3 regions of the Murimonas intestini genome follow, and region 3 is predicted to be linked to each of the others. Evidence: riboswitches for the same ligand, from Rfam matches in the RefSeq annotation. Region 3 holds a riboswitch; each other region holds the start of a gene.

Region 1 (3,280 bases), on a different contig from region 3:
AAGCAGGCCAGACGGATCGTATACGGCAGACGGTATGCCATTTGTTCTTTTATTTCTTTATTCGTAAAAAAGGAACGCCCCAGCTCTCCTGTAAGGGCATTCTTCAGCCATTTAACATATTGTACGGGTACTGGATCATCCAGTCCCAGCCTTTCCCGCACTATATCATACTCCTTCTGGTCTATGATCTGCGTCCCGTCCGGATTGAGGATGGCCTCCACCGGATCTCCCGGGGAAGCCATTCCAAGCATAAATGCCAGCACTGAAATACCAAACAGGACAGGGACCAGCATCAGAAGCTTTTTCCCTATATATTTTAGAACTGCCATATTTTCTATTTACTTTCGTCTGCCCATTCCAGGGTCGGGATGCTCACGCCATCAAACAGGTCAGATACATAGCCTGTGACCTCTTTATTGTGGATATTTACATTCACATAATAAAGGATGGAGATCACCGGAAGCTCTTCTGCAGAAATTTCCTGGAGGCGTCCATATATCTCTGCCCTCTTCTGCTCATCCTTCTCGTTGAGTACAGTTGAAAGCAGTTCGTCAACCTCAGGATTAGAATAGTTCCAGTGGTAGCTCACATTACTGCCGCCCTCTGTTCCCATCCATCCAAAGAGAGTTGCATAGGGATCTGCGCTGTTTAAACCTGTCACTGTAATATTAAAATCATAATCGCCGGCTTTCAGCCTGTCTGTAGTAACAGCATTATCCAGCACTTCGATCGTCATATCTATACCTATTTCAGACAAGGCTGCCTGCATATATTCTGCCATTGCCTTCACCGGATAGCCGTCCACTACCCTCTGTCCCAGGATCATGGTAGTCTGAAGGCGCTGTCCCCCCAGCACTTCATCCGCCAGCTCTTTTGCCTTTTCCAGATTGTATTCACCCTGAATGTCCTTATAAAGCGGTGTCTGGTTGCTCAGAGCGCCATAGGCCGGATAGCACAGACCTGCATACAAAGTCTCATTTAACTGCTCCCTGTCGATTGCATAGCTGATCGCCTGACGCAGCCTCACGTCACCTAAATATTCTTTGGACCCGTTGACATACAGGTAATGCGTCATATGACTCTTTGTGGGCTCAATCACGAATCTGTCATCACTTTTAACCAGCTTATCTGCCGCATCAACCATGATAGCGCCATTGTCCATCAGGCCCATGATCTCTCCTGACACGAGTGCTGAATAGCGTGTCTCTGAATCAGGGATGCAGTTTACCCTGTAGCTTTTAAGCTTGCCTGGGTTTTCTCCCCAGTAGTCTTCATTTCTCACAAATGTAGCATACTGGTCCTGTACATGCTCATCAATGATATAGCGTCCTGTGCCCACGACCTGGGATGTGATCTCCCCTGTGGACGCATCAAAACAGTTAGGGCTGATCATTGGACTGCCGTAATCTCCCAGCAGGGCATCCAGCGTGGTGATCGGCTCACTGAACACAAATTTCACAGTGTAATCATCAATTTTGACCATCTCCTTAAGATTTGGAAATGACTTATCTATGCTCAGTGATGTATACGTAGATGTCAATGGTCCTGCTTTATATCTTTCAATATTTTTCATGCAGGCATCTGCATCAAATTTTACTCCGTCTGTGAATGATGCATTTTCCACCAGGTGGAATGTCCATTCAGTACAGTCATCATTTGTCTCCCAGGACTCTGCCAGCCCCGGCTCCAGCTTGTGATTGTTGTTGATGACTAATGGCTCCCATACCTGAGCGCTCAGGTTCACATAAAACGCATCTCCCTCCCCCGGGATCATATCACGCACTGATCCCAGCACCATCTCTTTTGTCTCATTCAGACTCTCCGCGGCGTCTGCCGCCCCCTCTGTGCTCTTGGCCTCACTTGTAAACCCCATAAGGCTTACTCCCAGGGCTGCTGCCATGAACAGGCCCGTCATTTTCTTCCAGCTGCGTTTCATTCTTTTTCCTCCTTCATTGTCTGTGAGTGGTTTTCCGGAAACGGGAAAGGGCACTGCCCGGCGGCAGTGCCCTTATCCATGTAAACGATTGAAGTATCACTCTTCTGTATGCTCCTGAAAAAACGCAGATCTGATACTCGCTCTTTCTATTGCTCATTTACCTGTTTTTCCCCACCGAAAACACATGTCTCTCATGCAGGGCAGGTCTCCTGGCTTAAATCGTCACTCTCTCCGCCTTCCCAGCCTTGCGGGCCAGTGGCATATTTGAAGAAAAGCATAATTATCACAGTAAAGCGGGCTGCTACAGAATTCTCACTGTATTCCCTATTAAACACCGGAATTGCCTCCGGCGTACCTCTGCATCTTTATTATTTATTTAACTTGCAGGTTTGATTTTACCACAATATAAGACAAAAAGATATTCATTTTTTTCTTAACCGGGGTATTAGAAAAACTTATGGTACTAGTCGCATGCCGCTGTCTCACTCATATTCCGCCGCTTTCGTCAGGGCGTTCTCCCAGGCATTTTTATAGTAGCTTTCCACATCATATAGTCCCTGCTTCTCAGCTTTTTCCACCATCACCGTCCAGAGTGATTCAAACTCTGTGTTATCCTTTGCATAGACCATCTGCCATGAATAGTCGCGCACGATCTCCCCGATGGCATTTATCCTTGTCTCCATCTCATCGGAAGCAGGCGGGATCATATTTACGGCTATTGTGGATTTTGCTACCATATCATTCTTATAGAGATACTCTGCCAGAGTGTCTGTTCCAAGCATTTCATTTACTTCCTTCTGCATCAGGGTGGCATTTGCATTCAGACTGGAGGGCCAATACCTGTACCCGATGGTATAGCCGTCATCCATAATGGTGGAGGCCTGCAGCCCCAGGGCGTTCAGCAGATATGTCCCGTCCTGGAAAGCGCCTCCCCACCTGACAGGCATGATGTCCTCGGCCTTATTGTTTATCACATGCCAGCCCTCCTCAGTCACCACCGGCTCCCCATCCTCATTATAATTCCATACTCCGCCTTCCGGCCCGTTGTACAGATAACGCTCCACCTCAGGATCATAGATCCAGTTCAGGAATTCACACGCCTTATCGATCTCTCTGCAGTTTTTGCTGATGGCAAAATACCAGTTCCTCCCGATTATCTGGTCAGGCGCTTCATATATCTTCATATCCCCGGCAGGCACATTCGCATACCCGTCCGGCCGCTGGGCATTGTTCACATGGCCTGACGAATCAATATTGTAAGTGCCAGACAGCCAGGAAAACCAGGAAAACATGATCCTTCCCTCACTGAACTTCTTATCCAGGCTGCTGTAGCTCTGTGTCATG
Region 2 (3,280 bases), on a different contig from region 3:
GCATCAGTTCCTGCAGCAAAAGCGGACAGTGAAGCCTGTGCAGGACAAGGATGATGTCTGTCATAGGAGTATTCAGGGATAAGAAATAGAGGCAGGATACACTGGCCAGCGCGGTCAGGATCAGCTGGATCCCATACAGGATAGATGAATGGCTGCCTGTAATGTAATAGCTCCCAACAGGAATGGCAAAGGCATCCAGGGGAGTTTTTGAAATATTTATAATAATTGCGATGGTGCTTAAGAATAAGAATGCCAGAGGGACGGCCATTAATGTTTTATAACGGGAAAGTGGGATCCCCCCTGTTTTTACATTGAGGATCCCATTTACTGCGAGGACGAGAAGAGCTATGGCAATCGAACGTGAGACCAGACAGAAAATCAGTGTGGCCATTGCATAGGCAAACTTCTCACCGGCATTGACATATCTTAATTTGGAATAATAGCAAAGCTTATCTATAACAATCAAGACAGTACTCCTTTTTGACTATTCAAGTTCTTTCCCAAGTTTTTTCGACCATTTTTTGCGCTCAACAAGGCGTCCCATACAAAAAGCCATGATGCCAACGCCAATGCCGGTCTGGATACAGAAGATAAGGCTCTCTACTTCCCCGGGAAGCTCCCCGCCCAGCATAGTTTCCAGAACAGGAGTGAACCAGGGCTCATAGCCGCTGTTTACTTCTTCAACTACCTGGCTGCCCGCATCATCTGAACCGCCGAATTCGGCGCCCTTAAGGGCAAATAATGGTACTATGGCAATTAAAATGGCGGCTGCGATCAATATTAAGACGGTTTTTGTATTCTTACTCATATTATTTAGCCTCCTTTTTAACAAATCCGATGGCTTTCAGCTCAGGCATAGCGAAGGATTCCAGCCCGATTATGATGATCAGGGTCAGGATACCTTCCAGCACAGCAAGAGGAAGCTGTGTAGGTGCGAATACTGCAAGGAATTTCACAGCGGAAGCGCCAACGCCGCCCTGGTCTGAAGGATGTGCCAGAGCCAGCTGAAGGCTTGTCACACAGTATGTAAAAAGGTCACCGAGCATGGCAGCGAGGAATACACTCACTCTTTTGTTGATTTTAAACTTCATGCAGAGCTTATAGATTCCAAAGGAAAGGAATGGGCCTGCAATTGCCATAGAGAATGTGTTGGCGCCCAGGGTAGTAAGTCCGCCGTGGGCCAGCAGGATCGCCTGGAAAAGAAGCACAATAATACCGAGGATGGCTACAGATGACGGTCCGAAGAGGATTGCGCCGAGGCCAGTCCCTGTCATGTGTGAACAGCTGCCTGTTACAGACGGAATTTTCAGGGATGAAATTACAAAGATAAAGGCTCCCGACATAGCCAGAAGTGTAAGTGCCTTTCTGTTTGCCTGCAGAGATTTTTTGATAGAAAAGAAACCTGCCAGCAGGAACGGAATACAGATAACGCCCCATGCGATACAGAATGCTGCAGGAAGGTACCCTTCCATAATGTGCATTGCATTAGCCACAGGTGTGATCCCAAGGGCGAGTGCGAATGCGCCGGCCAGAATGACCAGCTTTTTTTGCTTTTTACTCATAACTTTCTTCCTCCTGATTGAAATTGAGTGCTGACATAAAAAAACCCGTCTGGATGCAGACGGGTATACGACAAAAATCCCCTTATTCTAAGGGAATGTATCATACACCGGCCATCGTTCGTAACCAGGTGTAAATCGTTTATCGCAGGCAGGTCTTCTGACTCAGGCTTCTTCACAGCTACCCGCCTTCCCATTTTCACAGTGGCGTATCTGGATAGCTGCTGTTCCTTTACAGCGGCGTGACCGTGCGGGCTTTTAACCCGGCTTTCCTATTCTTCCGTTTAACGGACACCTGTCGATACTCAATTATGATAAGATTTTATCATTTGTCCCATAAATTGTCAATGTGTGAAATGAGTGTTGCCGGGCTAAAAAATTTGTTTGATTTTGGCACATGTTGTGCTATGATGATACAAGATTGTTACGGTTCTGTGAACAGTAACACAAGATTAAGTTTGAAAGGCAGAGCGGTATTTACATGAGTATTCAAATGATAGGGATCGATCACAGCAGGGCCGGGATCGATATAAGGACAATCTTTTCATTCACTAAAAAAAGATGTGCCGAAGCATTGGATTTCTTTAAGGGCATCGAAGGCATTGAGGGATGTATCCTGCTCTCTACATGTAACAGGATGGAGCTTTATGTGAGCTGTGAAGAAGAATTTCAGGGGTCCCTGTTTGACCTTTTGTGTGAGGTTAGGGAAATACCCGACGGAGGCTTCTACAGGTCTTATTTTGTATACAGAGAAGGGGAAGAGGCCGTGGCCCATCTTTTCCGTCTGGCGGCAGGACTTGAGTCACGGATACTGGGGGAGGATCAGATCATTACCCAGGTGAAGGATGCCCTGGCTCTGGCGAGAGAGCAGTATGCGGCGGATAATGTCCTTGAAGTATTATTCAGGATGGCGGTGACGGCAGGCAAGAAAGTCAAGACGGAAGTATCTCTTTCTACGGCCAACAGATCGGTTATACACCAGGCTCTTGATACGCTGAGGCAGGAAGGGCATACATTTGAAGGAAAGATCTGCATGGTCATAGGAAACGGGGAGATGGGGCGGCTGACGGCCACTGTCATGCATGAAGCGGGCGCGGATGTAACTGTCACGGTGCGCCAGTACCGCAGCGGTATCGTAGATATTCCAAGGGATTGCAAAAGGATCGATTATGGAGACAGGATGCAGCTGTTTCCAAAATGTGACTATGTGATAAGTGCCACTGCAAGCCCTAATTATACACTGAAGGAACACTGTGTCAGAGAGGCACAGGTGTCTCATCCTGTAGTCCTTGTGGATCTGGCAGTGCCAAGAGATATAGATCCTGAAGCAGGAAAGCTTGAAAATATCACGTTATATGATATTGATTACTTTAAGGTCGATATAAAAAGTGAAAAAGTCAGGGCAAATATTGCCAGGGCAGATCATATCTTAGAGGAGCAGATGGAAGAATTCTACACATGGTATGAGTGCAGGGATGTGATCCCCAAAATACAGGAGATCAAAGAAGAAGCAGCCAGAGACGTAGAGCTGCGTCTGACGAAGGTTATCCGTGATCTTCCTCTGGAAAAGGAAATGCAGGAAAAGCTCAGGGGATGCATAGGAGCGGCTGCAGGGAAGGTAGTTAATAAGATGCTTTTTGGCCTCAGAGACACTGTCAGCCAGGCGGCATTTCGGGAATGTGTGGAAGGATTGGAGAAGTTATATGAAGAGTGAAGTGATA
Region 3 (3,280 bases):
GCGTGACTGCCGACTCATCACCCAGAAGCATGAGATTCAAAGTCCTGTGCTGGGTCCAGAAAAACAGAGTCCCCAGCAGTATGACAGGGGCTATGACCGCCATATTTTCCCATTTCGCACCTGCCAGGCTCCCCATCATCCAGTAAGTAACTGTCTGAATCTTATCCTTGTCATTTACAAGATACACAATAAAATTTGAAAAAGCTGAACATACTGCGCTCAGTGCCATACCTGCAAGGAGCAGCTTGACTGAATTGGCCCTGCCCCCTACATTTGCCAGTCCCACCACAGCCACAGAAATACCAAAGGCTCCCAGAAAAGCCATGCCGCCTACTGCATTGGCCCCCAGCGCCACCCCCACTCCAAGCATAATAGAGAGGGTAGCCCCAAGCGATGCACCTGAAGAGATACCCAGCACATATGGGTCTGCCAGAGGATTCTTAACTATTGCCTGCATGATGACACCGCAGACAGAAAGTCCCATGCCCACCAGCAGCGCCAGGATCAGCCTGGGCATTCTGATATACCATACCACATCGTGTACCGGCCCTGCCCCCAGGGCCGTGCCGTCTCCAATGCCGAACAGCTTATAGAGGATGATCTCATAGACCTGCTCTATAGTCAGGCTGGAGGATCCTATAGTGACTGCTGCCAGCAGCGATACCCCAAGCGCTGCAAGCAGTACGATACATATGGTAATATAAGATGCTTTCTTCTTCATTTTTTACTCCTGGTATAATTCCGGATATAATGCTTCACCGATGGCATTCAGTCCGTCAATGGTGCGGATGCCGCTTGTGTACACATCACTTAAATTCAGAGGAAATACCTGATTATCTTTTACAGCCTTCAGGCTTGAGAAAGCAGGATCCTCTGTGATATTCTTCAGTGCCTCAGAACCTGCGCCTTCTCCGTACCCTTCCATATGTATCACGAAGATAGCATCAGGATCGAGTGCAACAAGATCTTCTTTTCCGATCTGTCCGTCAGCGTCCGCCAGCTCTCCGCCCATCTTTGTCACCATGTCGCCTGCAAGCATTGTATCACCGTATACATTGATGGAATCACCGAGGAATTCTACCACAAGCACTTTCTTCTTTTCCTTGCCTTTAGCTGCCTCTGTCACTTTGTCAACAGCGGCTTCCATCTCATCAACGATGGCCTGGGCTTTATCCTCCACGTTAAAGATCTTTCCAATTGTCAGGATATCCTGGTATTCATTCTCCACTGTCCTCTTTTCGCTGATATCATTTGAATTCAGCGCCATGTATGTATTAACGCCATTCTTATGCCAGTAATCCACGTCTCCCAGTGATTTTTCAGAGAAGGTGGACTTCCATGCCAGAATAAAATCCGGCTCCAGCATGATTGCCGCTTCTTTGCTCATAGCTGCATTGCTGTCTGTGAAATCATTAAATTCTTTATCTTCGATTTTAGCATAAGCATCCTGTAAGGAAGGTGTGATATCATCCTTAGTGACACCGATGATAGAGATAATATTATCCTCAAGCTCCAGAGCCAGCATAGTCTCCACAGAATTCTGCCATGCAGTAATAACCTTTTTAGGCGCCTCAGTAAAGGTTTCCTCTACAGGTTCTTTCTCATAATTAAACGTACTGATCGTGAGAGGATAATTAGAGGCGTTTTCATCCTCCGCTTCTGTCTCCTGCACTTCTGTGACAGTTTCCGTTGTCCCTTCAGCCGCTTCCGCCACTGTTCCATTTCCTGCACCCCAGGCTGTCAGGCCGCAGATCATTCCCGTCATTACAATTGCTACTGCTTTTTTCTTCATTTTTTCATTTCTCCTTTGAATGATTTTTATATACCACCGCAGCTGCACATCCTCCCTGAAGGTCTTATTTCACAAGAACAAAGTTTCCCTGAATAAAAAAATGCCTGCACGATCCGCAGACATTTCATTTATTCCAGCTGGCAGCACAGTATATGCAGCGTGTAAATACACGCCTTCTGCCCCCTGTGCCGGCTGTCATATATTCTTTATTGGGTGTGGATACTTTCTGCGGAAGATACCAACCTTATATTAAGCAGGTTTCCTGGCTCATGGCTCATGCGCAGCAGCATGCCTTCTCACACTTTCATGCAATGACATTTTATGCCTCTGCTCACCATTTACAGTGACCGGATCGCTTAGGATTTACACCTAATTCCCTATTACCCCACCTTGTGGGCACTTAATATCCTTTTATCAATTACTGCCAATATACTACACCATATATCTGCAAAAAGTCAACCCTCGTTTTGACTCATATGCAGATCGGACGTTATAAAGTTACTGGTCACGGAGAAACAATAACTTATTAATATACTAATCCTCCGGCTTCCTCAGCCCTCTGGTGTTCTTTTCCACCAGCTTCCTGGCTATCATGATCTGATGTCCGCATCCCAGGCACTGAAGCCTGAAATCAGCGCCGACCCTCATGATTTTCCACTCGCTGCTTCCGCAGGGATGCTGCTTTTTCAGCTTCACTATATCTCCGACTTCATAATTAAGCTTTTCCATTCCCAGCCCAGCTCCTTTACTGAAAAATATGATCTTTCGTAACTATCTTTCCCTATATCTGCCCCAATATTTCCCCGATGCTTCCCTGAACTACAAGATTGGCATACTTATCCTGGGGAGTCACAGTCTTATTAATAACTGTCAGCTTGTCCCCCTGATAATAATCCACAAGTCCTGCTGCCGGGTATACCACAAGTGAGGTGCCTCCGATAATAAGCATATCAGCCTCAGATATGTAACGTACAGCCTTGGAAAGTGTCGTATTGTCCAGCCCCTCTTCATAGAGAACCACATCAGGCTTTATTGTTCCCCCGCATTCACACTTTGGCACACCGTGTGATTCCAGCATATACTCTGCATCATAAAATTTATGGCATTTCATGCAATAATTCCTGTGGACGCTCCCATGAAGCTCCAGAACCTCCCTGCTGCCCGCCTTCTGGTGAAGGCCGTCAATATTCTGGGTAATGACAGCCTTCAGCTTGCCCTCTGCTTCCAGCTGCGCAAGCTTTTGATGGGCTGCATTTGGCTGTGCGTTCAGAACAAGCATCTTATTCCTGTAAAACCTGTAAAACTCTTCTGTGTTCCTCATAAAAAAGGTATGGCTTAAGATAGTTTCAGGCGGATAATCATACTGCTGGTGATACAGCCCGTCAGTGCTCCTAAAGTCAGGTATCCCGCTTTCCGTGGAAACTCCCGCCCCACCGAAGAATACAATATTGCTGCTGCCTTCAATCATTTCTCTCAGACGTGATACAC

What was found. A riboswitch is a leader RNA that binds a small molecule or an ion and turns the genes downstream of it on or off. The one in region 3 is predicted to bind cobalamin.
Region 1: it holds a riboswitch for cobalamin, as region 3 does, so the genes downstream of both, NSB28_RS23270 (ABC transporter substrate-binding protein) here and NSB28_RS21080 (ABC transporter substrate-binding protein) in region 3, are expected to answer to the same signal.
Region 2: it holds a riboswitch for cobalamin, as region 3 does, so the genes downstream of both, NSB28_RS19800 (energy-coupling factor ABC transporter permease) here and NSB28_RS21080 (ABC transporter substrate-binding protein) in region 3, are expected to answer to the same signal.

What each region holds. Positions count from the first base shown of each region.
Region 1 is NZ_JANKBI010000025.1:33,086-36,365, forward strand. Features, by position in the region: gene NSB28_RS23265 (ABC transporter permease) at 1-329, opposite strand, end outside; gene NSB28_RS23270 (ABC transporter substrate-binding protein) at 335-1,936, opposite strand; cobalamin riboswitch at 2,119-2,311, opposite strand; gene NSB28_RS23275 (extracellular solute-binding protein) at 2,419-3,280, opposite strand, start outside.
Region 2 is NZ_JANKBI010000017.1:71,191-74,470, reverse strand. Features, by position in the region: gene cbiQ (cobalt ECF transporter T component CbiQ) at 1-466, opposite strand, end outside; gene NSB28_RS19805 (energy-coupling factor ABC transporter substrate-binding protein) at 485-808, opposite strand; gene NSB28_RS19800 (energy-coupling factor ABC transporter permease) at 810-1,562, opposite strand; cobalamin riboswitch at 1,693-1,874, opposite strand; gene hemA (glutamyl-tRNA reductase) at 2,041-3,273, shown strand; gene hemC (hydroxymethylbilane synthase) at 3,263-3,280, shown strand, end outside.
Region 3 is NZ_JANKBI010000019.1:108,839-112,118, forward strand. Features, by position in the region: gene NSB28_RS21075 (FecCD family ABC transporter permease) at 1-721, opposite strand, end outside; gene NSB28_RS21080 (ABC transporter substrate-binding protein) at 725-1,792, opposite strand; cobalamin riboswitch at 2,028-2,211, opposite strand; gene NSB28_RS21085 (DUF951 domain-containing protein) at 2,327-2,521, opposite strand; gene NSB28_RS21090 (NAD-dependent protein deacylase) at 2,574-3,280, opposite strand, start outside.